Regions from separate parts of the Agrobacterium sp. DE0009 genome, predicted to be linked through region 2. Evidence: riboswitches for the same ligand, from Rfam matches in the RefSeq annotation. Region 2 holds a riboswitch; each other region holds the start of a gene.
The links. A riboswitch is a leader RNA that binds a small molecule or an ion and turns the genes downstream of it on or off. The one in region 2 is predicted to bind cobalamin.
Positions count from the first base shown of each region.

Region 1: another riboswitch for cobalamin. It lies ahead of FS804_RS05450 (CbtB-domain containing protein); the one in region 2 lies ahead of nrdH (glutaredoxin-like protein NrdH).
Region 3: another riboswitch for cobalamin. It lies ahead of bluB (5,6-dimethylbenzimidazole synthase); the one in region 2 lies ahead of nrdH (glutaredoxin-like protein NrdH).
Region 4: another riboswitch for cobalamin. It lies ahead of FS804_RS10875 (ABC transporter substrate-binding protein); the one in region 2 lies ahead of nrdH (glutaredoxin-like protein NrdH).

Region 1 is NZ_VEIU01000001.1:1,062,900-1,070,134, forward strand. Features, by position in the region: gene FS804_RS24900 (hypothetical protein) at 1-128, shown strand, start outside; gene FS804_RS05425 (helix-turn-helix domain-containing protein) at 189-602, shown strand; gene FS804_RS05430 (GNAT family N-acetyltransferase) at 806-1,294, shown strand; partial or broken gene FS804_RS05435 (type 1 glutamine amidotransferase family protein) at 1,314-1,876, shown strand; gene FS804_RS05440 (hypothetical protein) at 2,054-2,368, opposite strand; gene FS804_RS05445 (CbtA family protein) at 2,373-3,083, opposite strand; gene FS804_RS05450 (CbtB-domain containing protein) at 3,096-3,278, opposite strand; cobalamin riboswitch at 3,439-3,655, opposite strand; gene FS804_RS05455 (cytochrome c) at 3,841-4,761, opposite strand; gene FS804_RS05460 (cytochrome c) at 4,849-5,283, opposite strand; gene FS804_RS05465 (metallophosphoesterase) at 5,543-6,388, opposite strand; gene FS804_RS05470 (superoxide dismutase) at 6,501-7,103, opposite strand.
Region 2 is NZ_VEIU01000001.1:1,855,142-1,862,376, reverse strand. Features, by position in the region: gene FS804_RS09425 (sugar ABC transporter substrate-binding protein) at 1-73, shown strand, start outside; gene FS804_RS09420 (ABC transporter permease) at 276-1,358, shown strand; gene FS804_RS09415 (ATP-binding cassette domain-containing protein) at 1,358-2,140, shown strand; gene FS804_RS09410 (nucleoside triphosphate hydrolase) at 2,137-2,766, shown strand; cobalamin riboswitch at 2,893-3,117, shown strand; gene nrdH (glutaredoxin-like protein NrdH) at 3,420-3,641, shown strand; gene nrdI (class Ib ribonucleoside-diphosphate reductase assembly flavoprotein NrdI) at 3,653-4,051, shown strand; gene nrdE (class 1b ribonucleoside-diphosphate reductase subunit alpha) at 4,063-6,225, shown strand; gene nrdF (class 1b ribonucleoside-diphosphate reductase subunit beta) at 6,242-7,216, shown strand.
Region 3 is NZ_VEIU01000001.1:270,796-278,030, reverse strand. Features, by position in the region: gene FS804_RS01450 (NADP-dependent malic enzyme) at 1-1,882, shown strand, start outside; gene FS804_RS01445 (DUF2865 domain-containing protein) at 2,018-3,133, shown strand; gene bluB (5,6-dimethylbenzimidazole synthase) at 3,339-4,055, opposite strand; cobalamin riboswitch at 4,150-4,333, opposite strand; gene FS804_RS01435 (TolB family protein) at 4,460-5,290, opposite strand; gene FS804_RS01430 (glyoxalase superfamily protein) at 5,475-5,852, shown strand; gene FS804_RS01425 (NAD+ synthase) at 6,135-7,235, opposite strand, start outside.
Region 4 is NZ_VEIU01000002.1:303,315-310,549, forward strand. Features, by position in the region: gene FS804_RS10850 (HlyD family type I secretion periplasmic adaptor subunit) at 1-289, opposite strand, end outside; gene FS804_RS10855 (type I secretion system permease/ATPase) at 276-2,105, opposite strand; gene FS804_RS10860 (pseudoazurin) at 2,370-2,846, opposite strand; gene FS804_RS10865 (ABC transporter ATP-binding protein) at 2,843-3,643, opposite strand; gene FS804_RS10870 (iron ABC transporter permease) at 3,640-4,668, opposite strand; gene FS804_RS10875 (ABC transporter substrate-binding protein) at 4,665-5,696, opposite strand; cobalamin riboswitch at 5,853-6,087, opposite strand; gene argE (acetylornithine deacetylase) at 6,456-7,235, shown strand, end outside.

The sequences.
Region 1 (7,235 bases), 790 kb from region 2:
GCGGCGCTGCCGCCGCAACTGGCGCCAATGCTGATGTGACCGCTTCCGCCCAGCCGGATATGGCAAGCCTCGAATCGCAGATCCTGAAGGCGCTCGCCCATGCTCTCGGCGTCGAAGGAGCCGCTTGAGGCCATTGAACCGGCGGCGGAAAAGCCATATCTCTAGAGACTGGAGATTTGGAGAAGATCATGCTGTCCATCGGTGAACTGTCGAAACGTACCGGCGTCAAGGTTCCGACGATCCGCTATTACGAGCAGATGGGCCTCATCCGCGAGGCGGATCGCTCGGAGGGCAACCAGCGCCGCTACGAGAAATCCGACCTCGAAAGGTTGACCTTCATCCGCCACGCGCGCGATCTCGGCCTCAACATCGATGCCATTCGAGAACTCATCGCGCTCAGCCAGCACCGGCAGATGCCCTGCGACGGCGCGGATCGCATCGCCGCCGAACATCTTGCGGATGTGCGCGAGAAGATCGCCAGCCTGAAGAAGCTGGAACACGAACTGGAACGCATCGTCTCCCATTGCCACGGCCATTCGATCGAGGATTGCTACGTCATCCGGGCGCTGTCCAACCACGACATGTGCGAGGGCGAGCACTGAGTGAAAAACCGGACTTGACAGTTTACGGATTCGGGCGCATTTGATGTCTCATGATCAACGAACGCGCACCCATCTCCTGCTCGTATTTTTGGGCCTTCCTTTAAGGGCGGCTCGACAGATCATATTGTCAACAAGCCGCCGTCAGGCGGCTTTGTTGTTTTTCAAGCGTCCTGACGGCACAGATAAGACCAAAGGACCGAGAAATGACCGAAGATAGCTCCCTGACACTGGAAAGACCGCCCGTCGTCATCATTCGCGGCGCGCGCAAGACCGATCTGCCCGAGCTCAACGAGATGATCACGCTGCTTGCCTCCTACCACGGCGATGCGGCGGCGATCACGCCGGCGAAACTGGAACGCGACCTGTTCGGCCCGCTGCCATGGGTGCACGGGCTGGTGGCCGAGGCGGACGGTGCGCTGATCGGTTACGCGCTGCTTCTGCCGCTCTACCGAGCGCAAGAAGGCCGGCGCGGGCTGGAGCTGCATCACCTCTTCGTCCGTGATGGCCATCGCGGCCATGGCACCGGCCAGCATCTGGTGTCCCGAGCGCGGGATATCGCCAAGCGGCTCGGCTGCGACTATCTTTCCGTCAGCGCCACAACAGGCAATGTGGCGGCGCATCGTTTCTACCAAAACATGGATTTCGCGCCGCGGCCGGTCACCGGCATGCGTTACATGCAGTCCATCGCCTGATTGACCCACGGAGACGGCCATGACACGGATTGCCATTGCGTTGGCTGAGGATTTTGCGGACTGGGAGCCGGCGCTGCTGGCGGCGGCTGCACGCAGCTATCTCGGCGTCGAGATCGTTTATGCCACGCCCGATGGCCGGCCGGTAACGTCCATGGGCGGGCTGAAGGTGACGCCGGATACATCCTATGACGCGCTCGATCCCGTTGACATCGATGCGCTCGTCATCCCCGGCGGTCTCAGTTGGGAAAAGGGCACGGCTGCCGATCTTGGCGGGCTGGTATACCGGTTTCGCGACAGGCACCGGCTGGTCGCCGGCATCTGCGCGGCGGCAAGTGCGCTCGGCGGCACGGGCGTTCTTGATGATGTCGCCCATACCGGCAATGCGCTGGCATCGCACAAGGCCTATCCGACGTATCGTGGCGAAGCGCTTTATCGCGATCAGCCAAAAGCGGTCAGTGACGGCGGCATTATCACGCCGGCAGCGCGCCGGTGAGTTTCGCCGTGGAAATTCTGAAAAGCCTCGGACTCTTTGGTCCGGAAGCCGAGGCAGAACTTCAGGTTTTTGCGGCGGAGCATGGGTGAGCCGCAGAGCGTTATTCCGCCCTCCCTCCGTCATACCGGCCCTGAGCCGGTATCCAACCAGCCCAAGTCCTTGGGCTGAAAAGACTTCTCCCGCCGCGCAGACGCGCGTCGGCTGGATGCCGGATCAAGTCCGGCATGACGGTCGAGAAGAAGATGTCTCTCGCAAATCATCCTGCGCTATTCTCGATCAAGCACCCGGCACACACGCGCCGCAAACTCCGGTCCCTTGCCGGCAATCGCGCGGCGGATATCGCGGCTGTTCAAATGCAGGCTGCGGCCGGCGGGCAAGTTTGAGCGTTTGATCTTGAAGATTGCCGCAGCGGCAAAAGCAGCTTCGTGGTCTTGAAAATAGGCAAGCGCCGCATAACGATCGGGGCTCGGCCCCAGCACCGCCTTGAAGGCAAGGCGGTGTACGGCGCATGGCGCGCCGTGACCGGGAACGGCAAAACGCAGCGCATCGAGTTCCTCACTCCACTCCGCTGCGTCCTGCATGGTTTCAAGCCTGCTGGAAGCGCTTCAGGAAAAACGCGCTCAACGTGCCGAGAAGCGCCCAGAAGACGAAGCTGGTGACGGTGGCGGCAACGATGAACTGACGCTCGAGCGGCAGCGGCGCCAGCGCATGCTCGCCTTCCGGCGGCAGCGGCGCACCCACCACATGCGGCGCGACAATCATCACCAGCGCCAGAACAATCGCCCAGGGCTCGCGACGGAATGCGATCAGCGCAATGCCGCCCGCGGTTGCGGCAACGGTTGCAAGCCACCAGATCTGCCGTGCTTCAAGGGCTGCGGCCGGGCTGCCCGGCAATTCCGGCGGCAGGCCGATCATAGGAGCAAGCATGACGGCGGCAAAGCCGGCAACGCCCCAGAGAAGGCCTTCGCGCCAACCGGCATTGGTACCACGCAGCGACATCAGGCCGGTCAGCACCAGCGCGTAACCGATGGCGGTGAGCACATTGGCCGCGACGGTGTAGGCGTTACGCTCGAAACCATCGGCCGGAGCCCATGCCTCGTCGTTGTGCTCATGGGCGGGAGCCGCAGCGCCCGGTGCAGGCGCATCATGGCTATGCGGCGCTTCACCAGCGCTTTCAAAGGTTTCCGCCTGAAGGATGAGCGGCGTGGTGCCGACAGCCTGCATGGCGGAGACAGCGAAGCCGCCGACAATGCCGACGAGAATGGCGGTAAAGACGATGTTACGGAAGAAAGACATGCCGCTCCCCCCTCAGTGGCAGGGGAAGGCGTTGGCATGGCGCGTGTCGTGCGCGGCATTGTGGACGGCTTCCACATGGGAAAAACCGACAAAACCGACGATGAACAGGCCAAGCACGATCGCGGTGAGCGATTGCGCGAAGCTCGCTGTTTTTGCAGACGCGGCGGCATTGGCCGTATTCTGATTGATGGACATGGTGACCCCTCTCCGGCGCGACCCCGCGCCTTTGGACGCGGCCGGGCGGCAGAAGCCGCAAGACCGCATGCGATATACTTCACCACGGGGATACGAGACTGACACAGGGCGGCATTGATCCCGCCACCCTGACATTCCGCTCTTCCGGACACCCCGCCGGCATGGATATTTCCGTAATGGCAGGTCTCCTGGCTTACGGGTCAAAACCTGAAACACCTTCCCGGCGCGCCCTCCTCTCAGGTGGCTTGCCAGTGGCATTTCGTTTCAGGCTCTCCGCTCACAGTTGCGGGGGCAGCCACGAATGAGGATGTCTCCCTATCGTGTTCCCTTTTCACCTTCCGGAATGCCCGGAAGGAACCATCACAAGGTTGTTATCCGCCGGGCGAGAGCGGGAGTCAATGGTGGGCCTGATTTCGAACTGCACGCCGTCGCCTCCACCTCCGTCACCCCGGACTAGATCAGGGGTCCAGCGCGATCAAGTCCTTGATCGCAAGAGACTCTTCTCACGGTGCAGACGCGCCGTGGCTGGATGCCGGATCTGGCCCGGCATGACGGCTGAGGATTACCGCGCCGGGATCGCCTTCAGATAGGCGGCAATCGCATCGCGATCTTCGGCGGTCAGATGCGCCATGTTCTGCTGGACCTTGACCATGGAGCCGCCGACGCTGTCGAATTCCGGGGTGAAGCCGGTTTCGAGATAGCTGGCAATATCGGCCTTTGTCCAACTGCCGATGCTCTGCGAACCGGGGGTAATGTCTGGAATGCGGCCCTCGCCTTCGGGATTGGGGCCGCCCGCCAGCCATTTGTCCGCCAGGAAGCCGCCAAGCGCATTGCGTGGCGTGTGGCATTCGCCGCAATGGCCGGGTCCTTCCACCAGATATTGGCCACGCAGCAGCTCGGCATTGGCGTTGGCAAGCTCGACGCGCGGCGGGGCGGCGGGGTCGAAATAAAGGAACTTCCAGCCGCCCAGCACGATGCGCATGTTGAAGGGGAACGGTAACTCGTGATCCGGCGCATCGTTCTGGCTGGCCGGCAGGGTTTTCAGGTAACCGAAGAGATCGTTGATGTCCTTCTGCGTCATGCGGGCATAGGACGCGTAGGGGAAGGACGGATAGAGATGCTCGCCATTCTTGCCGACGCCGCGCGTCATGGCATCGCCGAACTCCGCCAGCGTCCAGGCGCCGATGCCGTGCTGCGGATCGGAGGAGATATTTGGAACATGGAAGGTTCCGAAGGGACTTGGCAGCGCTTGTCCGCCCGAAAGCGTCAGTTGCGCCTCTCCCTTCGCATCGGATGCGGCGTGACAGCTGGCGCAGCCGCCGGCCCAGAACAGCGTTTCGCCGTTGGCGAGATCGGGGTCGCCCAGGCTAACCCAATGGCTCGGCGCCTGCCGTTCAGGCGCTGTAACCCAGGTAAATATGCCGTAGCCCGCAATCGCCGCAATCACGGCACCACCGACGAGTTTCGTCCAGATGGAGGACATGCCCCTCTCCCCAATCTCACCTGACCTGGCCAGGTGCCTTGCCTGCCGGAAAACGCCGCCTGTGAGCGGCGTTTCCAGATACGTCGCTTATTTCTTCAGACGGTAGGTCTGGTGGCAGGTGCCGCAATCGGCGCCGAGCGTCTTCATGGCCGTGGCAACGCCGGCCTGGTCGGTGGGCATATTGGCGAGAACCGCATCGGCGTCCGTTCCGAGCTTGACGGCCTTGGCCTTGAAATCATCGAAATTTTCCCAGATGGCGGGCGCTGCCGCGCTGCCGGTCTCGGTGCCGGCGGGAAACTGGTCAGGGAAAGCCTTGGCATTGGTGCTGATGGTTGTCACGGCAGTCTTGACGGTGTCCGCATCAAAGGGCTTCTCGCCCTTGGAGATCGCGGCAAGCGAACCCATGGCGCCACCGATCTGCTTCATCATGCCTTCGCGCTTTTCGACTTCGCCGGCAGCGTAGACCGCTCCGGCGCAAAGACAGCCGAACAGCATGGCCGCCGTGATGGTTTTCAGTTTCATACACTCTCTCCTTGATGCCGGCGAATGCCGGGCTTTGAACGCAACGCCGGGAGGATGCCCTGTCCCCATGGCGAAAAGAAGTCACATTGCGGTGAATTCTTCCAAGAAAACAGAAGTCTAGGCAGGATGACGACGCACATCACCCCGGGTCCTATGGCCTGACGCCGACGGCAGACTGAATGGGAATAACCGCCTGGAAGCAGGCGGCGCGGCCGATAAACGTCACCGAAGCCGGCGACGCAAACAGCCGATGCCCCGATCAGAGCGCCAAAACGCGGTCTTCCTCACGGCCAAATCCGCGAATCGCGATCCGGTCGGCAAACACATCGGCGATGGCAAAGGTATTGCGGTCGGGTGTATCGACCATGCCCTTGAAATTGACGAAATGGGTCTTGCCGAGCACGCCGTAATTGCCCTCGTGATTATGGCCGTTGAACCATGCGACGGCCGACGGGTGCGCACCGAGAATCTCGAGAATGCGTTGCGCATCCCACATATTGTGGGCGTTTTCCGGAAAAACCGGGTAGTGGCAGAAAAGGACGACCTTTTCGCCTGTAGCATCCGCCTTTTGCAGAACCGACCGAAGCCATTCGAACTGCGCGTCACCCAGCGAGGCATTCCAGTCCTGCGCATTGATTGCGCCTGCGTCCGTGAGACGCTTCAGCCGTTCTTCGGCAAGCACACGGCGTACATCACCTGGCGGGGGCGCAAAAAGGCTGACCTCATTACCATCGAGAACCACGAAGCGGACATTACCAATGGCGAAATCATGCCAGGGGGCAGACATGCCAAGGCGGGCATGGATAGCGCCGAGATGCTCGGGCGCGACCGAAAAATCGTGGTTGCCGGGTAGCATCACCGACGGGTGCCGAAGCCTGTCATAGACGCTGAGAATGACATCAAAACTCGCAAAGTCGCGATCGATGATATCGCCGAGCGTCACCACGAAGGCGAGGTCCTCGGCATTGAAGACATCGATGGCGGCGGCAAGTTTTGCAGGGCTCTCGCGATAATAGCGGCCCATATCGGGACGCGGATCGACATCGGCATATTGGGGATCGGCGACAATGCCGAAGGAGAAGAGAGGCGTGCTTTTTTCAGTCATGATGCGCCGCGATAAACCCGGCGGATGACAGGCTTGTGACAGTGCACGGTCGGCCAGAAAGCAGAACACCCGGCGCGATGGCCGGGTGCTCAGGAATTCCGTTGTTAAAGCCTTACTTGGCAGCGGCTTCGTAACGCTCCAGGACGTAGTCCCAGTTGATGAGGTTATCGACGAAGGCTTCGAGGTACTTCGGACGCAGGTTGCGGTAGTCGATGTAGTAGGAGTGTTCCCAGACGTCGACGCCGAGGATCGGCTCTGCACCGTGCACCAGCGGGTTTTCGCCGTTCGGGGTCTTGGAGATTTCGAGTTTGCCGTTCTTGACGGAGAGCCATGCCCAGCCGGAGCCGAACTGCGTGGTGCCGGCAGCGATGAAATCCGCCTTGAACTTGTCGTAACCGCCGAGATCGGATGCGATCGCCTGCTCGAGCTTGCCCGGAAGCTTGTTGCCGCCGCCGTCCTTCTTCATCCACTTCCAGAAATGGACGTGGTTGTAGTGCTGCGCGGCGTTGTTGAAGAGACCGGCATTGGTGCCAAAGGACTTCTTCACGACTTCTTCGAGCGACAGGTCGGAAAGACCGGCCTCGGCAGCCAGCTTGTTACCGTTGTCGACATAAGCCTTGTGGTGCTTGTCGTGGTGGAACTCGAGCGTCTCGCGCGACATGTAAGGTGCAAGCGCGTCGTAGTCGTAGGGGAGTTCGGGAAGTTCGAAGGCCATGGTTTTTACTCCTTTTTGCAGCGGGTTACCGCTCCTAGAAACCGTGTGAGCGGACCATAGGAGCGAAGCTCTGTTTGGGCAACCGGTGAATTATCAAAATGTTCCGCCAAAGGAGAAAATTCATCTCGCCAC
Region 2 (7,235 bases):
GGTGACGGACAAGCCGGTGAAGGGTCTCGACTCGATCGATACCAAGGAAGGCCTCAAGAAGTGCTGGGGCTGATGCCTCGCATCTGACGCAGGCGGGGGCTTTTTGCCCCCGCTTTCAGCCTCAAGTGAATGAGGCGTGATCCAGATGAGTGGACGCAGGGCGCGCCCCTGGGTCGACGGAGTCCGCTTCTCAACAGTTTGAATCGACACAAGGCCCGCTGCAGAACGGTTATGCTTCCAGGGCAAATGTGATGAAGCGATCGGGAGGAAAATCCATGAGCGATCAGCCAGTGCGGACCCAACCGCATAATGAATTTGAAAATGTGCTGTCCGGAAGCTCGACCCAGGTCGCCGCTTTCGATACGCACGACAAGAGCCTGCTCGAAAAATTCCAGCATTTTCTGCACTCCAGTCCTGCAGCTGTCCCGCTGATTGTTCTGGTGCTGTCGCTAATAGTGTTCGGCATCACACTGGGCGGCAAATTTTTCTCTGCCTTTTCGCTGACGCTCATTCTTCAGCAGGTGGCCATTGTCGGTATCGTCGGTGCGGCGCAGTCGCTCGTCATCCTGACTGCCGGCATCGATCTGTCCGTCGGCGCCATCATGGTGCTGTCTTCGGTCATCATGGGGCAGTTCACCTTCCGCTACGGCTTGCCGGCGGAACTCTCCATTCTCTGCGGACTGGCTGTTGGCGCATTTTGCGGCTTCGTCAACGGCATCCTCGTGTCGCGCATGCGATTGCCGCCCTTCATCGTGACGCTTGGCATGTGGCAGATCGTTCTTGCCACCAACTTCCTTTACTCTGCGAATGAAACCATCCGCGCCCAGGATATTGCGCAGCAGGCACCCATCCTCCAGTTCTTCGGGAACAACCTGCGCCTCGGCAGTGCCGTCTTTACCTATGGCGTCATCGCCATGGTGTTGCTCGTTGCCCTCCTCTGGTATGTGCTGAACCGCACCGCCTGGGGCCGCCACCTCTACGCTGTTGGTGACGATCCGGATGCGGCCGAGCTTGCTGGCGTCAACGTCAAGCGCATGCTGACGACGGTTTATACGCTTTCGGGGCTCATCTGCGCCTTCGCAGGCTGGGCATTGATCGGCCGCATCGGCTCGGTATCGCCAACGGCCGGACAGTTCGCCAATATCGAATCCATCACCGCTGTCGTGATTGGCGGCCTCTCGCTCTTCGGCGGTCGTGGCTCGATCATGGGCATGCTGTTTGGCGCGCTGATTGTCGGCGTTTTCTCGCTAGGCTTGAGACTGATTGGTACGGACCCGCAATGGACCTATCTGTTGATCGGTGTCCTCATCATCCTGGCTGTTGCAATCGACCAGTGGATCAGAAAGGTAGCAGGCTGATGGCACGCGAACCCATTCTCACGGCACGCAATCTCGTCAAGCGATACGGACGCGTGACCGCACTCGACAATGCCGATTTCGATCTTTACCCCGGTGAAATTCTCGCCGTCATCGGTGATAACGGCGCTGGCAAATCCTCGCTCATCAAGGCAATCTCGGGCGCGGTGACGCCCGACGAAGGGGAGATCAGGCTCGAAGGCAAGCCGGTGCAGTTCCGCTCACCGATCGAAGCGCGAAAGGCCGGTATCGAAACCGTCTACCAGAACCTCGCACTCTCACCAGCCCTGTCGATCGCCGACAACATGTTCCTGGGCCGCGAAATCCGCAAGCCCGGCATAGCCGGCAGCCTTTTTCGTGCCCTCGACCGGCCGGCCATGGAAAAGTTCGCGCGGGACAAGCTCTCCGAACTCGGATTGATGACTATCCAGAACATCAATCAGGCGGTGGAAACGCTCTCCGGCGGCCAGCGGCAGGGCGTAGCCGTAGCACGCGCAGCCGCTTTCGGCTCGAAGGTGGTGATTCTTGACGAGCCGACAGCCGCTCTTGGCGTCAAGGAAAGCCGGCGCGTCCTTGAGCTCATCCTCGACGTCCGCGCCCGTGGATTGCCGATCGTTCTGATTTCGCACAACATGCCGCATGTGTTCGAGGTGGCGGATCGCATTCATATCCATCGGTTGGGCAAGCGCCTCTGCGTCATCAATCCGAAGGATTATTCGATGTCCGACGCAGTCGCCTTCATGACCGGCGCCAAGGAAGCGCCGAAGGAAACGCTCGCCGCATGACGTTGAAGCTCGTAACGATCGTTGAAGACGTTCTTCGACGGGCAAAGGGCCAATCCCGTTTCATCGTTGCCATTGCCGGCCCCCCAGGGGCCGGCAAATCCACGCTGGCGGATGCCCTATGTGATGCTCTCATCGCACGTGGCGAAACGGCCGCCGTGCTGCCCATGGACGGCTTCCATATGGATAATGGCATCCTTGAAGAGCGGGGGCTTTTGCCGCGGAAGGGTGCGCCGGAAACATTCGATGTCCGTGGCTTTCTGGATATCGTCTCTGCCGTTCGGCAGGGCGGGCAGGAAGTGCTGGTGCCGGTTTTCGATCGTTCCCGAGAAATCGCCATCGCCTCTGCCCGTGCCATCGCGCCTGAAACGCGCTTTATTCTGGCTGAGGGCAATTATCTACTGCTCAACGAAGCGCCCTGGACAAGGCTATCCGACCATTTTGATTTGAGTGTCTTTGTAGGACCTTCCGTGACCGTTCTGGAACAGAGACTGCGTGACAGATGGCTGGGCTTTGGCCTTGATGCGGCTCAGATTCATGCCAAGCTTTTCGAGAACGATCTTCCGAATGGAAAACGGGTGATTGAAAACGCCCGCCCGGCCGATATCCACATCGACATCTGGGAATAGATCGACGTTCCCCGAACATGACGTGTTCCGCGCCGTTTAGCGGCTGTCACTCTGCGATGAATCTTTTTTATCCCCAGGGGCCAGCTTTCGCGTCATCTACTGGTTGACGCTAGGATTTCCTCATATACTATATCTAGTGTTCAAGGTTCTTCCGATTCGCAAGGGTTGGGAGCTAAGACGGGAATTCGGTGCGTTACGCCATTGAGGCGAAACAAGGCCGAAACTGCCCCCGCAACTGTAAGCGGCGAGCATCGTTCCGATTTGAGTCACTGGGGCTGAGAGCTTCGGGAAGGCCGGAATGAATGTTGTGACCCGCAAGTCAGGAGACCTGCCTTGAGCGCAAACGTCCACGGGCGGGGTGTCCGGAGGAAGGTGTATCGCGCAAATGACTTGCGTGCGCCCTTTTCTGCCCCCTCCATAACGAGCTTCGGGGTGAAGTCATGCCAGTGCATATTTTTAAGTTGCTACGCTCGTCAGCGTAGAGGAGCGACTTCTGTTGTTTGAAGCGTGCCCGAAAATCCATCTGTTTTCATTCGGATCGCACGAACTCTCAAACACCAAGCATCACCTGAATGACAGAACCATCACCGTCCGGTTGTGATTGCAATCGGCAAGGCTTTGCCGCGTCCAAAATTGGCTTCGAGAGGGAAATTATGACCGTCACCGTTTACAGTAAACCCGCCTGCGTCCAATGCACCGCCACTTATCGCGCCCTCGACCGTATCGGCGTTCCCTATGAGATTATCGACATTTCCGAAGATGCGGATGCGCTCGACCACGTCCGTGGCCTCGGCTACATGCAGGTTCCCGTAGTCGTTGCCGGCGAACGCCATTGGGCGGGTTTCCGGCCGGATATGATCGGCGCGATCAGCTGAGGCGGCGGGCGATGAGCCTGATCGTCTATTATTCCAGCCGTTCAGAAAACACTCATCGTTTCCTTCTGAAACTGGGGCGGCGATTGCTTCGCCTGCCGCTCGGCGCTGAAGAGGATGTACCGCAGGTGTCGGAACCCTATGTGCTCGTCACCCCAACCTATGGCGGCGGCGGCACCAAAGGGGCAGTGCCGAAACCCGTGATCCGGTTTTTGAACGAACCCTCCAACCGCAACCTCATCCGCGGCGTCATTGCGGCGGGAAACACCAGTTTTGGCGCCGCCTTCGCATCCGCCGGAGATATCGTCTCGCGAAAATGCGCCGTGCCGTTTCTCTATCGCTTTGAGCTTCTCGGGACGGAAGAAGACGTCGCCACCGTCAAACATGGATTGGACCGATTTTGGACACGCTGACCGCTAGCGCATTGCGCAATGACACCAAGCAGCCAACAGCCGCAAGCCAGAAGCCGCTTGATGCGGGCTTGGACTACCACGCACTGAACGCGATGTTGAACCTCTATGACGAGAACGGAAAAATCCAGCTCGACAAGGATCGGCTCGCTGCACGTCAATATTTCCTCCAGCACGTAAATCAGAATACGGTGTTTTTCCATAATCTTAGGGAAAAGCTCGATTATCTGGTGACCGAAGGCTATTACGAGCAGGCGGTGCTGGACCAGTATTCCTTCAATTTCGTGCGCGATCTCTATGACGAGGCCTATGCGCGGAAGTTTCGCTTTCCGACGTTCCTCGGTGCGTTCAAATACTACACCTCTTACACCCTGAAGACCTTCGACGGGAAACGTTATCTGGAGCGTTATGAGGACCGCGTCTGCATGGTGGCGCTGGCTCTTGCGCGCGGTGACGAGCAGCTTGCCCGAGATCTGGTCGATGAGATCATTTCCGGCCGTTTTCAGCCGGCAACGCCAACATTCCTCAATGCTGGCAAGAAGAGCCGCGGTGAGCTGGTCTCGTGTTTCCTGCTGCGGGTGGAAGACAATATGGAAAGCATCGGTCGCTCCATCAATTCGGCGCTGCAGCTTTCCAAGCGCGGCGGCGGCGTTGCCCTTTCACTGACCAATATTCGAGAGGCTGGAGCACCGATCAAACAGATCGAAAATCAGTCCTCCGGTGTCATACCTGTCATGAAGCTGCTGGAAGATTCGTTTTCCTATGCCAACCAGCTCGGCGCCCGCCAAGGTGCGGGTGCAGTCTATCTGCATGCCCACCACCCAGACATCATGCGTTTCCTCGACACCAAGCGTGAAAACGCTGACGAAAAAATCCGCATCAAGACCCTGTCGCTCGGCGTTATCATCCCAGACATCACCTTCGAGCTCGCCCGCAACAACGAGGAAATGTATCTGTTCTCTCCCTATGATGTGGAGCGGGTCTATGAGGTGCCCTTCACCGAAATCTCGGTGACGGAAAAGTACCACGAGATGGTCGCCGACAGCCGCATCCGAAAGAAGAAGATCAAGGCGCGCGAATTTTTTCAGGTCATCGCCGAAATCCAGTTCGAGAGCGGCTATCCCTATATCATGTTCGAAGATACGGTGAACCGGGCAAATCCGATTGCCGGTCGCATCAGCATGAGCAATCTTTGCTCGGAAATCCTGCAGGTCAGCGAAGCCAGCGCGTTCGATGCCGATCTCTCCTATAGCCACATGGGCAAGGATATTTCCTGCAATCTCGGTTCGTTGAATATCGCCGCGGCAATGGATTCAGCCGATTTCGGCAAGACCATTGAAACCTCCATCAGGGCACTGACGGCGGTGTCGGACATGAGTCACATTTCCTCCGTTCCGTCTGTTGAAAAGGGCAATGACGACAGCCATGCCATCGGACTCGGTCAGATGAACCTGCACGGTTATCTGGCGCGCGAGCGCATCTTCTATGGCTCCGAAGAAGGCGTAGATTTCACCAATATCTATTTCTACACCGTGACCTATCACGCTATCCGCGCCAGCAACCGGCTGGCGATGGAGAGAGGACAGAGCTTCAAGGGCTTCGAAAACTCCAAATATGCTTCGGGCGAATATTTCGACAAATATACCGAACGGGAATGGCTGCCGGCGACGGAAAAGGTCCGCGACTTGTTCGAAAAGGCCGGCATCGCCATTCCAACGCAGGAAGACTGGAATGTCTTGAAGGGGGAGGTCATGGCATCAGGCCTCTATAACCAGAACCTTCAGGCCGTGCCACCGACAGGCTCGATCTCCTATATCAACCACTCCACATCTTCCATTCATCCGATCGTCTCGAAAATCGAAATCCGTAAAGAGGGAAAGATCGGCCGCGTTTATTACCCGGCTTCCTATCTCTCGAACGACAATCTCGAATATTATCAGGATGCCTATGAGATCGGGCCGGAAAAGATCATCGACACCTATGCGGCCGCTACCCAGCATGTCGATCAGGGCCTGTCGCTGACTCTGTTCTTCCGTGATACGGCCACGACCCGCGATATCAATCGCGCACAGATCTATGCTTGGAAGAAGGGCATCAAGACCATCTATTACATCCGTTTGCGCCAGATGGCGCTGGAAGGCACGCAGGTTCAGGGCTGCGTTTCCTGCACGCTCTGATTAGAGGGACAAGACAATGAACATCGCCGTAAAACCCGTGTCCCGTGTCCGAGCGGTCAACTGGAACCGCATTGAGGACGAAAAAGACCTCGAAGTCTGGAACCGCCTCACCTCGAACTTCTGGCTGCCGGAAAAGGTGCCGCTTTCCAATGACATCCCCTCCTGGGGAACGCTGAAGCCGGAAGAACAGAAGCTGACGATCCGTGTCTTCACCGGACTGACTTTGCTCGACACCATCCAGAACGGCGTCGGCGCGGTGCGCCTGATGGCGGACTCGGCAACACCGCATGAGGAGGCGGTGCTCTCGAACATCTCCTTCATGGAGGCCGTGCATGCGCGCTCGTATTCTTCGATCTTCTCGACCCTCTGCTCCACGCCTGACGTCGATGATGGCTATCGCTGGTCGGAGGAAAACGAGTTCCTGCAGCGCAAATCCGCACTCATCATGCGAGAATATGACAGCGGCGATCCATTGAAGAAGAAGATCGCCAGCGTGTTTCTGGAGAGCTTCCTGTTCTATTCCGGCTTCTACCTGCCGATGTTCTGGTCAAGTCGTGCCAAGCTTACTAACACGGCGGACTTGATCCGCCTCATCATCCGCGATGAGGCCGTGCACGGCTATTATATCGGCTACAAGTTCCAAAGGGCGGTGGACCGCCTTAATGAAAACGAAAGGCAGGAGATCAAGGATTTTGCCTTTGACCTGCTTCTCGAGCTTTACGACAACGAGGCGAAATATACCGAGGACCTCTATGATGGCGTCGGCCTGACCGAGGACGTCAAGCAGTTCCTGCACTACAACGCCAATAAGGCCCTCATGAATCTGGGTTACGAGGCACTGTTCCCCGCCGAGGCTTGCCGGGTCAATCCAGCGATCCTTTCAGCGCTCTCGCCCAATGCAGATGAGAACCACGACTTCTTTTCGGGGTCCGGTTCGTCCTACGTCATCGGCAAGGCGGTCGCGACCGAGGACGAAGACTGGGACTTCTGAACCCTTTGGGCAAACCGCA
Region 3 (7,235 bases), 1.6 Mb from region 2:
CATCAACCTTGAGGACATTAAGGCGCCGGAATGTTTCGAGGTGGAGCGCCAGCTGCGCGAGAAGATGAACATCCCGGTCTTCCACGATGACCAGCATGGCACCGCGATCATCGTCGCCGCCGCTGTCACCAACGCTCTGGAACTCGCCGGCAAGTCTCTGTCCAGCGTCAAGATCGTGGCGTCAGGCGCCGGTGCGGCGGCCCTTGCCTGCCTCAACCTCCTTGTTGCGATGGGCGCCAAAAAAGAAAACATCTGGGTGCACGACATCGAGGGCCTTGTCTATGACGGCCGCAACACGTTGATGGACGAGTGGAAGGAAGTTTACGCCCAGAAGACCGACAAGCGCGTGCTGGCTGAAACCATTGATGGCGCCGATGTCTTCCTCGGCCTGTCGGCGGCAGGCGTCCTGAAGCCGGAACTGCTGGAGCGCATGGCGGAGAACCCGCTCATCCTCGCGCTTGCCAATCCGAAGCCTGAAATCATGCCGGAAGAGGCGCGTGCCGCCCGCCCGGATGCGATGATCTGCACCGGCCGCTCGGACTTCCCGAACCAGGTCAACAACGTCCTCTGCTTCCCCTATATATTCCGCGGCGCGCTCGATTGCGGCGCAACAACGATCAACGAAGAAATGAAGATGGCCGCCGTGCAGGCCATCGCCGAATTGGCGCGTGAGGAAGTCTCCGAAGTGGCCGCCAAGGCTTACAGCGGCGAAACGCCGATCTTCGGCCCGACCTACCTCATCCCCTCGCCCTTCGATCCGCGCCTTATCCTGCGCATTGCGCCGGCCGTTGCCCGTGCTGCCGCCGCAAGCGGCGTCGCCGCCCGGCCGATCACCGACTTCGAAGCCTATCTCGACCAGCTGAACCGCTTCGTCTGGCGCTCGGGCTTCATCATGAAGCCGGTCTTCAACGCCGCCAAAGCTGCCGAAAAGAAGCGTATCATCTTTGCCGAAGGCGAAGACGAGCGGGTATTGCGCGCCGCCCAGGTGCTGCTGGAAGAGGGCACCGGCATTCCGATCCTCATCGGCCGTCCGCAGATCATCGAAACGCGCCTGAAGCGCTTCGGCCTGCGCATCCGCCCGCATACGGATTTCGCGGTGGTCAACCCGGAAGACGATCCGCGCTACCGCGAATACGTGGATGACTATTTCGCCCTCGTTGGCCGCGCCGGCATCAATCCGGAAGCGGCGCGTACCATCGTGCGTACCAACACGACCGTCATCGGCGCGCTTTCGGTCAAGCGCGGCGAAGCGGATGCGCTGATCTGCGGTCTCGAAGGCCGTTACGACCGCCATCTGCGAGACGTGAACCAGATCATCGGCAAGCAGGACGGCGTGCGCTCCTTCGCGGGCCTCAGCCTGCTCATCACCCAGCAGGGCGCGCTGTTCCTCACCGATACCTTCGTCAACAACGACCCGACATCAGAAGAAGTGGCCGAGATGGCGATCCTTGCGGCGAAGGAAATCCGCCGCTTCGGCATCACGCCAAAGATCGCGCTCGCCAGCCATTCCAACTTCGGCTCGCGCGATTCCGAAAGCGCCCGCAAGATGCGCCGCGCCCTGAAGATCGTGCAGGAGGCAGCGCCCGAACTGGAAGTGGACGGCGAAATGCAGGGCGGCTCGGCCCTGTCGGAAGCACTGCGCAAGCGCGCCATGCCCAACAGCGTGCTGACCGGCGAGGCGAACCTTCTGGTCTTCCCGAACCTCGATGCCGCCAATATCACGCTGGGTGTCACCCGCACCTTGACGGAAGGCCTGCATGTCGGCCCGATCCTGCTCGGCACGGCCCTTCCCGCCCACATCCTGTCGCCCAGCGTCACCTCGCGCGGCGTCGTCAACATGGCGGCCTTTGCCGTGGTGCAGGCCTCTCACCCTTCGGTGTGATGAAGGCGCATTAACGCAGTTTTGAACATGCTGTTGCCGCAATGCGGCAACAGCTTATGTTATCTTCCTGAAACACGGATTTCCTGAAGCATAACACCCCTGCCACCGGCCGGGGACACCAAACGGATCGCACAATTGACCCGGCGCAGCCGCATCATCGGCCTCCTGCTTCCCCTTGTTTTCATCGCTCCTGCCGCCGCTATTGCGGATCAGGTGTGCGATACGCTGTATCAACAGTTGCGCGAACCGCCCCGTGTCATCGGCAACACGGCCGAGGTGCGGCGTTACGCCAATGCGCTTGCCCGCCAGAACATCGTCATCCGCAAGATCAGAAACGACATGCGCAGCTATGGCTGCTCGTCCGGTAGTGTCATTGTGTATGGCAATCCCAATGCCGGGCTTTGCGCCGAGATCGGCGACGCGCTGGTGGATGCCGAGGCCGAGCGCGACGCGATCATCCGCGATCGCGATGATGCCATGGCGGACGCTCGCAACGATGACAGCAACGTCAGGCGCGAGCGCATTCTCGCCGCCCTCGATGCCAATGGCTGCAGCCCCGCAGAGGACATGAACCGCCAAGCATCGCCTGCACCCGATGTGACCCGGTATCCCGATGCCTTCAGGCAGAATGGCGATGAGCCGGGACAGGCGGGCCTTTCGCCTCACCCCAACGCCGCCGCCGAGGGCGGGCTTCGAACGCTCTGCGTGCGCACCTGCGACGGATCGTTCTTCCCGATCGCCTCCAATGCCTCGCCACTTGATTTCCGCGCCCAGGCCGAGCAATGCCAGAAAATGTGCCCGGGAACCGAGACGGAACTCTATTTCCACTCCATGGCGGATCAGGAAACAGCAGACATGGTGTCCGCTGAAACCGGCAAAACCTACAAGGACCTGCCGACCGCCTTCGCCTATCGCAATGCCTCAACGAAAGCGCCCGGCTGCGCCTGCAACATGGCCGCCTATCACCAGGAGATGCAAAAGCAGGAACAGGCGTCCCGGCCGGAAGCCGAAAAGCCCTATTCCAGCATCACCACCATTCCATCGCCGCAAGGTGACAAGAACGGTGATAAATCCCCCGCAGCGGCTCAACAACAGCAGGCGGCCAAGCAACCGGAACAGCCAATCCCGGAACGGGATTACGATCCCAACGATAAAAAAGTCCGCATCATCGGACCCAAATTCCTGCCGGACCAGACCGGCAAGATAGACCTGAAAAACCCGGCGCTGAAAGGCATCCAGCCGCAGCAGTGAAATCTCTTGCGCGCGTGTAATGGGGCGAGCGCGCGACCCTTGTTTCTTCTCCCCGCCGGGGAGAAGGTCGCGGCAGCGGGATGAGGGGGCAAGCTCTCCGAAAATCTCTACCGTTACACCCTCATCCGACCCTTCGGGCCACCTTCTCTCCGGCGGGGAGAAGAAATGCACGGCAATGTCCCGACCTATTCGCAGGCCTCCGTGTCTACACCCCACCCCAACGGTTCCGAAACACAAGCTCTTCCAGCGGCACGCGCTGCCGCCAGCCCTTCACCGCCAGCTCCGGTTCGGTATAAAGCGTATCGACGCGACCGAGGCACAGCCAGGCGACGATCTCGATATGATCGGGGATACCTAGAATGGCCCTGATATCGCTGTCGTGGAAAATGCTGACCCAGCCGACGCCGACGCCTTCGGCGCGGGCGGCGAGCCAGAGGTTCTGGATGGCGCAGACGGTGGAATAGACATCCGTGCGTGGATTATGGGTGCGGCCCAGCACCACCTTGCCACCCCGTTTCGGATCGCAGGTAACGCAGATGCTGAGCGGGGCCTTGCGGATACCCTCAAGCTTCAGGCTGCGGTAGAGCGCCTGCTTCTCGCCCTCAAACATCGCCGCCGCCTCTTCATTGGCGCGGCTGAAGGCCACCCATGCCGCCTGGCGCACGGCGCCGTCGGTGACGAGGGTGAAGTTCCACGGCTGCATGAAACCGACGGAGGGAGCGGCATGCGCCGCTTTCAGGAGGCGCTCGACGAGATCGTCCGGCAGCGGGTCTGGCAGGAACTGGTCGCGCACATCACGCCGCGTCTCGATGGCGCGGTAGATCGCCTCGCGCTCCTCGCTGGAAAACGGGCGGGCGGGTGAAAGCGCATGATCGAAAGGATTGGCGTCGGGTGGCGTCGTGAAGGGCGGTTCGGTCGGCATCGTTTATCCCTAACAATGCGGGCGGGCCGGTGCCGAAACCATGGAAGGTTTGCAGCGACGACTCGCTTTCCATCAACCTGCCGCCGTCCGCGCGGTTCGGTCTATTTTGCCAGGCCGGTCTTCTGACTAGGCTTCATCCGCCCCTTTCGCCTTCCCGAATAACTTCAGTGGCATGAGAAAAAGGGCATCCGCCTCACAGCGTTGGGCACGTTCCGGTCTCTCACCGGATTCCCGATTCTCCCGCTGCAAAGGCGGGCACCTGACGGGTGAAGCTATGGGCAAAATAGCGTGCGAACGCAAGTGTCGCCAAGGCCGCGCGACAATATGACCGTGCTCCCCGCCTCCGTCATTCCGGCCCTGAGCCGGAGTGAAGGGAGGGGGTACACCGCCTCGTCAGAACCGCATCACGCCACCGGAAAGTACCTGACATAAGCGAACTCATCCCCATCCGGCGACCAGTTGGGCGAATTCATCGTGCCCTGCCCGCCGAAAAGCTCGAACAACGTTTCCACATTGCCGCCGTCCATATCCATCAGCCGCACGCGTACATCGAGATCGCGCGGATGGTCGAAAACGTCGCCATCATAGGAAATGAAGACAACCTTGTCTCCCTTCGGAGACGGGTGTGGAAACCAGTCGCCATAGGGGCTGTCGGTGATACGCTCCACAGCTGAGCCATCCACCCGCACCCGCCAGATCTGCATTTGGCCCGTGCGGCTGGAATTGAAATAGATCCACATACCGTCAGGCGAATAGTCCGGGCCGTCATTGCGGCCTTCACCATGGGTAAGGCGTGTTTCAACGCCGCTGTCTATGTCCATGGAATAGATATCGAAAACCTGATCGCGAATGCCGCAATAGGCGAAGCTTTTCCCGTCGGGGGACCAGCCATGCCAATAGGAGGGCAGGTTCTTCGTCATCAGCTGCGGCGCGCCGCCCGCCGAGGACAGAAGATAGATGGCGCTTTTGCCGAATTCCACCTTGTCTGAAATGGCGTAAAGCGAACCGTCGGGCGAAATACCGTGATCGTTGTTGCACTGGATTGCGAAACCCGTATCGACCTTTTGTGGCGACGCGTCACCGGAAAGGGACAGGCGATACAGCAGCCCTTCGCTGTTCAGCAGCAGATATTTCCCATCCGGCGACCAGTTCGGCGCTTCGAACAGCTCAGGCGTCTGCCACACCACCCGCATCTGCCGGGTCCGGATGTTGAAGATTTCGATGGAGCTGCGCATTCTGCCTCCCGGGCTTGTCAATGTTCCGACCGGAACGGCGCAGACATTCCATTTGCATCCGTCGCCGCCGTGGCTATGATCCTAGGGCGGCAGGCACCGTCCTGCAAATTCAAACCGGAAAAAACGCCTGTGCCCCGGCACCGTCCGCGGCCCTCCCCGTTTCTCCCAGATCCGAGGTTCCGCGATGAATACCATCGCCGATCACGGCATCCGCTTCGGCCGGATCGCCGCAATGCTTCCTGTCAAGAATATCGAAAAGGCCCATGATTTTTATGCCGGCGTGCTCGGTTTCGAAAAGACCTTCGAAAACGGCAATCCCGTCGGCTTCATCATCCTGAAACAGGGCAATGCCGAGCTGCACCTGACATTGCAGCCGGCCCACAGGGCAGCCCCTTTCAACGTCGCGCATATGATGGTCAGCGATGTCGATGCGCTGCACACGGTTTGCAAGAAACATGGGCTGCGCATTATCAAGGGCTTGCAGGACAAGGAGTATGGCCTCAGGGCCTTTGTGTTTGAAGACCCTGATGGCAACCGCATCGATGTGGGGCAGGCTATTTAAGGCGAGTGAACGGCGCGGGGTTTTCTCCGCGCCGCTTGCTTAAACGCGAAGGCTTGTTGTGGAACGAGCGCATGCCCCTCGCTTCTTCTCCCCGCCGGGAAGAAGTCCGCGGCAGCGGGATGGGGGGGCAAGCGTCGCGATATAAGGAGAGGCTGCCCCCTCATCCGACCCTTCGGGCCACCTTCTCCCCGGCGGGGAGAAGAAATAGGCCGCGCCGTCTCTCAATGCGCTGACCCAATTCATTCAGCAGGTACCGCGTTAAACGCGCCTTCCCAAAACGCCCTACCGATCCCGGAACCGGTTGGTAATCGGATACCGCCTGTCACGCCCAAAATTCTTCTTGGTGATCTTCACACCCGGCGCTGATTGGCGGCGCTTGTATTCGGCGAGATAAAGCAGATGCTCCACCCGGTGCACGGTCGCGATATCATGGCCGCGCGCCAGGATTTCCTCGACCGACATTTCCTTTTCGACAAGGCATTCCAGAATATCGTCCAGCACCGGATAGGGTGGCAGCGAATCCTGATCGGTCTGGTTCGGACGCAGTTCGGCGGATGGAGCCTTCGCGATGATGTTGGCGGGGATCACTTCGCCGGAAGGGCCGAGCGCGCCCGGCGGTACATGGGCGTTGCGCCAGGCGGAAATGGCGTAGACCTGCATCTTGTAGAGGTCCTTGATGGGGTTGAAGCCGCCATTCATGTCGCCATAAAGCGTGGCGTAACCCACCGACATCTCGGACTTGTTGCCCGTCGTCACGACCATGGATCCGAACTTGTTCGAAACGGCCATCAGGATGGTGCCGCGCGTGCGGCTCTGCAGGTTTTCCTCGGTGATGCCCTCTTCCGTGCCCTCGAAAAGTTCTGACAGCGCCGAGAGAAAGCCTTCCACCGGCTCGACGATCGGCACGATATCGTATCGGCAGCCGAGCGCTTTTGCGCAATCTGCGGCATCCTTCAGCGATTCTTCCGAGGTATAGCGGTATGGCAGCATGATGCAGCGCACCCGCTCCTCACCCAACGCATCGACCGCAAGGGCGGCGCAGATCGCCGAATCGATGCCGCCGGAAAGCCCGAGTACCACGCTCTTGAAGCCGTTCTTGTTGACGTAATCCCGAAAGCCCAGCATGCAGGCGCGGTAATCCGCTTCCTCGCCTTCGGGAATCTTCGAAAACGGCCCGCTTTCGCAGCGCCAGCCATCCGCCGTGCGTTTCCAGTCGGTTACGGCAAGCGTCGCCTCGAACTGGCTCATCTGGAAGGCAAGTGTCTTGTCGGCATTGAAGCCGAAGCTGGCGCCATCAAAAACAAGCTCATCCTGTCCGCCCAGCTGGTTGGCGAAAACCAGCGGCAGCCCGCTTTCGATTACCTGTCGGAGCGCCACCTGATG
Region 4 (7,235 bases), on a different contig from region 2:
GACTGGCGCGGCTCTGAGTGGCGTCGAGGCGAATAACGACGTCACCCGTTTTGACCCTGTCACCCTCGTTTACCAGAATTTCGCCGACGACACCGCCGATCGGGTGCTGCACCTTCTTGGCATAGCTATCCACGACAAGATGACCGGACGCGACCACAGCCCCGGCAAGATTTGTCGTCGCCGCCCATCCCCCGACGACGCCCAAAAGCGCAACGCCTGCCACGAGGCCGACGATAAGGTGTTTTCGGATGGAGCGGGATAAAGGAGAGTGCAGATTATGCTTCGTCATCCGCATCCCTTCCACTCCCTTCAAGCGCCGGCGTTTTAGGCTGCGCATTGGCAACGACGCGAAGCGGTGAGATTGTCTGAGCGGATGCCGTAAATCCTTTACCTGCCTGACCCCTTGGAAGGCGCAGCACCTTCGAAAGGACCTCGTCGCGTGGGCCAAGAGCTCTCATCTGCCCCTCTTCCAACATCAGGATGAAATCGACGGCGCCGATGGCGCTGGGCCGGTGGGCGACAACGATCGCGATGCCGCCCCGTGTCTTGACGGAAGAAATGGCACTGACCACGGCGGCCTCGCCTTCCGCATCAAGGTTCGCATTGGGTTCATCCAGCACAACGATAAAGGGATCGCCATAAAGAGCCCGGGCGAGGCCTATGCGCTGGCGCTGCCCGGCAGAAAGCGCTGAACCCGCCTCGCCGATGTCATTGTCATACCCCTTCTCAAACCGAAGGATCAGCTCATGCGCGCCAGCAGCCCTGGCAGCAGCAATGATTGCCTCGGGGTCGGGACTATCCTCGAAGCGGGAAATATTCTCACCGATCGTGCCGTCGAACAGCTCCACACCTTGCGGAAGGTAACCAATATGTCGACCAAGCGCCTCACGGTCCCACTGTTCGAAACTCGCACCGTCCAGCCGCACCTTCCCCGCCGCCGGTGTCCAGACGCCCGCGAGAACGCGGGCAAGTGTGGATTTTCCCGAGCCCGAAGGACCGATGACACCAAGCGCATGGCCAGCGGTCAGGTTGAAGCCGAGGCCGGTGACGGTGGGCTTTCTCTTCCCCGGCGGAACGATGGTGACGTTTTCGACCAGCAGTTCTTTTTCCGGCCGGGGCAAGGCCATGGTGGTGCCATCGGCGTTCACGCGGCTGAAAAGCTCTTTCAGCCGCGCCCAGCTCTGCCGCGCGGCCACCAGGGACTTCCAGTTCGAAATGGCGAGATCGACAGGGGCCAGCGCCCTGCCCATCATGATCGAACTCGCGATCATCACGCCAGCGGACGCCTCCTGCTTAATGACGAGCCACGCCCCGACAGCAAGAATTGCCGATTGCAGCACGACCCTCAGCGATTTCGCGATATTGCCGAGGCCGCTGACCACGTCGCCCGCGCTGCGGTTGGCAGCGAGATAGGCGTCGTTGGAGTGCTGCCAGCGTTGGCCGAGACGTCTGCCGAGTCCCATGGCCTGTACGACTTCAGCATTGCGCCGCGAGGTTTCCAGCTGCCGGTTGCGGGCCATGTTTTGCACCATGGTGTCACGGCTGGGCTTCTGAGAGAAGATATTGGTGAGGATCGTGAGGGAAATCAGCAGTATCGCACCGGCAAGCGCCGTCACGCCGATCCAGACGTGGAACAGAAAACACAGCCCGAGATAAAGCGGGATCCACGGCAGGTCGAAAAAAGCCGTCGGTCCCATGCCGGAGAGAAAGCCGCGCACATTGTCGAGATCGCGCAGCGGCTGCAGGCCGTCACCCGGCATAGGTCTGACGAGCGGCAGGCGGACGACCGCATCATGCACCCTTGCGGCATAACGCGTATCGAAATCTTCGCCGATGCGGATCAGAATGCGGGCGCGAATGACATCGAGCAGACACTGGAAACAATAAAGCCCAAGGGCGAGAATGCCGAGACCGACCAGCGTCGGAACGCTGCCGCTCGCAAGCACCCGATCATAAATCTGCAACATAAAGAGCGGCGCCGTGAGCGCCAGAATGTTGACGACACCGCTGATGAGCGCAACACCGAGAAACGTGCCCTTAAGCGGCGCGACAACCGCCACCGTCAGAGACTGCGGCGGTGTCTGCTGGTGGTTCTGAAAGCCCACAGGCTGGTTTTCCTCTACGCGGCAAACGCCGATGCACGACAATCATCAGACCTTCAGGCCGATCACCGCTCAACGACGCGGACCCGGCCGGACCTTTACCACAAGGATAACGGCATTCGTTGTAGCCTTGTACCACAACAAATTACCCACCAGACTGCGCATACATCTCCCCCACGCCGTCAGATGGGATTATCCACCGCACCGAAAACGCCATCTGGGGATTCTTTCTGCAACGAGGTTGGGGAAAGCTGCGACGCCTACACCTCATTTTTCCGCCTGGTCGAAAAGATCGTCCAATCGTGGCTTCGCACGACCGGGAACATTTACTGTCCTGTAGCTCTGCGGCAGGCCCGCATCGCCAACCTTGATGAGCATCACCATGCCCATGCCGTAATGCGGTGAGCATTTGATGCCGTAAAAGCCCGGCTTTTCGAAACCGGTCTCGAACTCATCGTTGATCCGGCTCTTGAAACCTTCGGCACCTTCCGGGACCATGCCGTCGATGGTCGCGGCGTTGTGGCTTTTGTGGGTGGGCACAAAGCGCACGCGGTCACCGGGCGCGATTTCGAGAAAATCGGGTTCGAATACCATCGGGCCCTTTTCGCCACGGTTCAGCATTTTCACCTCGAAGGTCTCGGCCGAGGCCTCAAGCGGAAAGGCTGTGAAAGCCGCCGCAATCACGGCAACGATCCAAAACGGTCGGATCTTTTTCGGAGCGTCTGCCAGCATCAAATTACTCATCGTGCCAGTTCTTTCCTTGGATCCTCGGCCAGTCCATGCGCCGGCAGAAAACGTATGTGCGGAAAGCCTCTCTCGTCCATGGTGACCACGCAGTCCACGCCGAACACCTCGGCGATCGTCCCGGAGGTGAGAACCTCTCGCGGCGGGCCGACGGAGATCATCTCGCCGCGATGCATGACGGCGATGCGGTCGCAGAACATGGCGGCGTGATTGAGATCGTGCAGCGCTGCGACGACCGTGAGACGCTGCCGCTTTACCAGATCGAGCAGGCTGATCTGGTGGCCGATGTCGAGGTGATTGGTGGGCTCGTCCAGCAGCAGGATTCGTGGTTCCTGCGCCAAGGCCCGGGCAATATGCAGGCGCTGCCGTTCACCCCCGGAAAGGTGGTGCCAGCCGCGCTCGGCCTTATCGGCCATATCGACATTAACAAGTGCCGCATCGACAATGGCGGTGTCATTCGGCGACCAGGCGGACAGCGGCCCGAGATAGGGTGTGCGCCCAAGCTCCACGGCCTGTCGCGCAGTGATGCGCTCGGTGGTTTCGGCCTGTTGCTCCACGAAGGCAAGCAGGCGCGCGATGTCGCGTCGCCCCAGTGAACCAAGCGGCTCGCCGCCAAGCGCAACGTGCCCCCGGCGCGGCTTTCGGATGCCGGCCAGCATGGAAAGCAGTGTGCTTTTGCCTGAGCCGTTCGGCCCGATGATGCCGAGGAACTCCCCGGCGCCGACCTCAAGTGAAACACCGCGCACAATATCAGCGTTACCGGCATGGAAATGCAGGTCACGGGCGGATAGCTTCATGACCGCCCCCTTCTCTGCCCCAGGATGAAGGCAAAGGCGGGCGCGCCGACGAGCGCGGTGATGACGCCGATCGGCAGAACCTGACCCGGTATGACGATGCGAGAGAGAATGTCGGCGACGATCATAAAAACGGCCCCGGTTAGCGCCGTCACCGGCAGCAGGATACCATGGCGAACACCGACGAAGATGCGTGCGGCGTGGGGAATGACAAGGCCCACAAAACCGATGGACCCGACCAGGGACACCATTGAAGCTGTCATGATGGCGGAAACCGAGATCAGCACCGTATAGACCCAGCGTACCGGGATCCCAAGCGATGCTGCCGCCTGGCCGCCGAAAGCGAAGGCGTCTAGCGCGCGGGCATACCAGAGGCAGATGAGAAGTCCCGCAAGGCTGACAGGTAGCGCCAGCCAGACATCCGGCCAGCGCACGCCGGAGAGATTGCCGAGCAGCCAGAACATGATGCCGCGTGCCTGCTCGGCATTGGCAGATTTGGTGACGATGAACGATGTTACGGCATTGAACAACTGCGACCCGGCCACCCCCGCCAGAATGATGGCGCTGTTACCGTGTCCGGCTCGCACGGCAAGAAGGCTGACCAGTGAAAACGCGATGAAAGCGCCGATCAGGGCCCCTGCCGGCATGGTCAGAAACCCCGCACCGAATCCCAAGAGGGCGACAGCGACGGCGCCTGTAGAGGCGCCGGCGGAAATACCGAGAATATAGGGATCGGCAAGCGGATTGCGCAGTAGCGATTGCAACACTGCTCCGGCAAGCGCCAGCGAAGCCCCACAGCAGGCGGCAACGACAGCGCGGCTCAGACGATAGCTCCAGACGATACCCTCATCCAGCGGCTCCAGCGGAAAGCCCGCATGAAAGACGCGATTGGCTATCGTTTTTGCGACGACGTCAAATGGAATGGCTGTCTCACCGATGGCCGCTCCGGCCATCAGCGCTATCAACAGCAGGGCGAGCGCGGCAAAAACCAGGCCCGCCCTGCCGAGATGGAGGGAGAGGCCGTTCACTTGGCGAGGCCGGCAGCCGAAATCGCCTCGGCCAGCGTTTCGATGCCTTCAATGGTGCGAATGGTCGGGTTCATCGCCTGCGCATCCATTTCGAACACATGGCCTTGCCTGACAGCAGGCATGATGCTTGCCACCGGGTCAGTTGCCAGAAACTTCAGCTTGACGGCAATGTCATCTGCAGGGAAGCGGCGGCGGTCCATCTTGCCGGCGACAACGATAGACGGGTTGGATTTGGCGATGGTTTCCCAGCCGACCGTCGGCCACTCCTCGTCGCTTTCGATGACATTCTTCAATCCGAGAGCAGACATGATGTAACCCGGAGCGCCGTTACGGCCGGCGACGTACGGGTCGATATCCAGTTCGGCGCTCGAGAACCAGAAGACGGCCGAGAGCTTGCCATTGGCAGAAGCGATCTTGGCTCTGGCGGCGTCCTCGCGCCTCTTCAGGTCGGCGACGACTTCCTCACCGCGATCCTGCACGTTGAAGATTTTGGCGAGGTCACGGATTTCCTGGTAGATCAGTTCCATGGTGAAAACGGTGTTGCGCACGCCATCGCCACCGCCGGAATTGTCTTTGCCCATGCAATCGGCCGGCGAGGTGTAAACGGGAATGCCGAGCTCGGCAAATTGCGCCGGCGTTCCGACAACACCCTCTGGGCCGATCTGCCATTGGAACTGTGTCGTCACGAGATCCGGCTTCTTGCCGACAACCGCCTCAAAGCTGGGGTCGTTGTCGGCCAATCGCTCGATCTTGGCGTTGGCCTCTTCGTAGCCCTTCAGAACCGGACCGATCCACAGCGCCGTGCCGACAACCTTGTCGGCGAGACCAAGCAGGTAAAGGACCTCGGTTGTGCTCTGGCCGACAGATACGGTGCGGGCCGGCGCCTGCTTGAAGGTGATCTCCTGACCGCAGCTGTTGATTGTCAGGGGGTAGGTGGTTTCGGCGCCCTGCGCGCCAACGGCGGGCAAGGATGCAAAGGCAACCGCCACGATGCCGGCGAGAGCCGGCAGGCGTCTTAAATGAAACATGTGTTCTCCAGTCGAAAGTAAACTTATTCGAGAGCAGCAGGCGTTAGAACGCGCACCAACAGCGGGACGTCTTGTACGGAGAACGATGATCGGATGCAAACAAAATGTAACGTAATAACATTACAGTCTCCTCCTCCGGGCTTCCCCGCCCGTAACGATGGTTCATATTTTGACGGCAGGTCTCCTGGCTCACGAATTTGCGTCACTCATCTGCCTTCCCGCATTCCAGAGAATACAGTGGCATGACGCCATGAGGCGCCACGGGGATGAACGACAATCCGCTTACAGTTGCGGGGGCAGCCACGGCATTGGGCGAAAATATCGCCCGCACCATGTTCCCTATTAATCCCTTCGCCTTTCGGCTGCAGGAACCGTCATATACTCACATAAGGGGCAAGAGGCGGGGCGTCAATTGCGATCGTGTCGCAGCTTGGAACAAAGACGGCCAGCTAGCCCGCCGCAATGAAAAGTCAAGAAGTTGCCGGCTTAAAAACCGGCCACAAGCCCCAAGCGTGCAGGCGATACAGTTTCTCGGCATCTTCGACAAAATCCAACCGCTAAAAAGCCGCTTTACGTTGACGTCTCCGTTCAACAACACGGCGGCATCGGAAAAAGGGCTGTCAGTTTTCCCATCGACCCGGCAGGATTTCGCCGAAACCGCTGTAAGGACACAACAATCTACCGAAATCTTCTTCACTTCAGCATACAAACGCAGCCGGTGACTTTTAGGCTCTGCGACGGTGAAGCGCGGAGAGAGCCATGAACGCCATCGAAATTCTGGAGCGTCTTGTCGGCTTTCCCTCGTTCGTCGGAACCGCCAATGGCGATATTGCCGGATGGATTGCCGATTATCTGCGAAGCCACGGCGCGAAGGTCTCGCTGCTTGCCGGGCCGGAAGGGGACCGCGCCAATCTCTTTGCGAGCTTCGGCCCGACGGATGCCAGCGGATACATCCTGTCCGGCCACATGGATGTGGTGCCCGCCGGGGAGCCGGAATGGTCCTCCGACCCCTTTGCGCTCAGAGCCGAGGGCGAGCGTCTTTACGGCCGTGGCACCACCGACATGAAAGGTTTCCTTGCCACGGTTCTCGCCGCGGCGCCGGCATTTGCGCAGATGTCACTGAAGCGGCCGGTTCACATTGCTTTTTCCTATGATGAGGAGGCGGGCTGCCGGGGTGTGCCCCATCTGATCGCCGCTTTGCCGGATCTTTGCGCAAAACCAGCGGGCGCGATCATCGGTGAGCCGAGCAATCTGCGCGCTGTGCGTGCTCACAAGGGCAAGGCAGCCGCACGCATCACCATCCGCGGCCGCTCCGGCCATTCCTCACGGCCCGATCAGGGCGTCAACGCGATCCATCTCATGACAGGCATCATGGCAAAGGCGGTGGAAACTGCCCAAGCCCTCACGCAGGGCCCCTTCGAAGGCACGTTCGAGCCGCCTTACTCCTCCCTGCAGATCGGCACCGTAAATGGCGGGCAGGCGATCAATATCGTCCCGGACCTGTGCACCATCGAAGTGGAAGCACGGGCCATTTCCGGT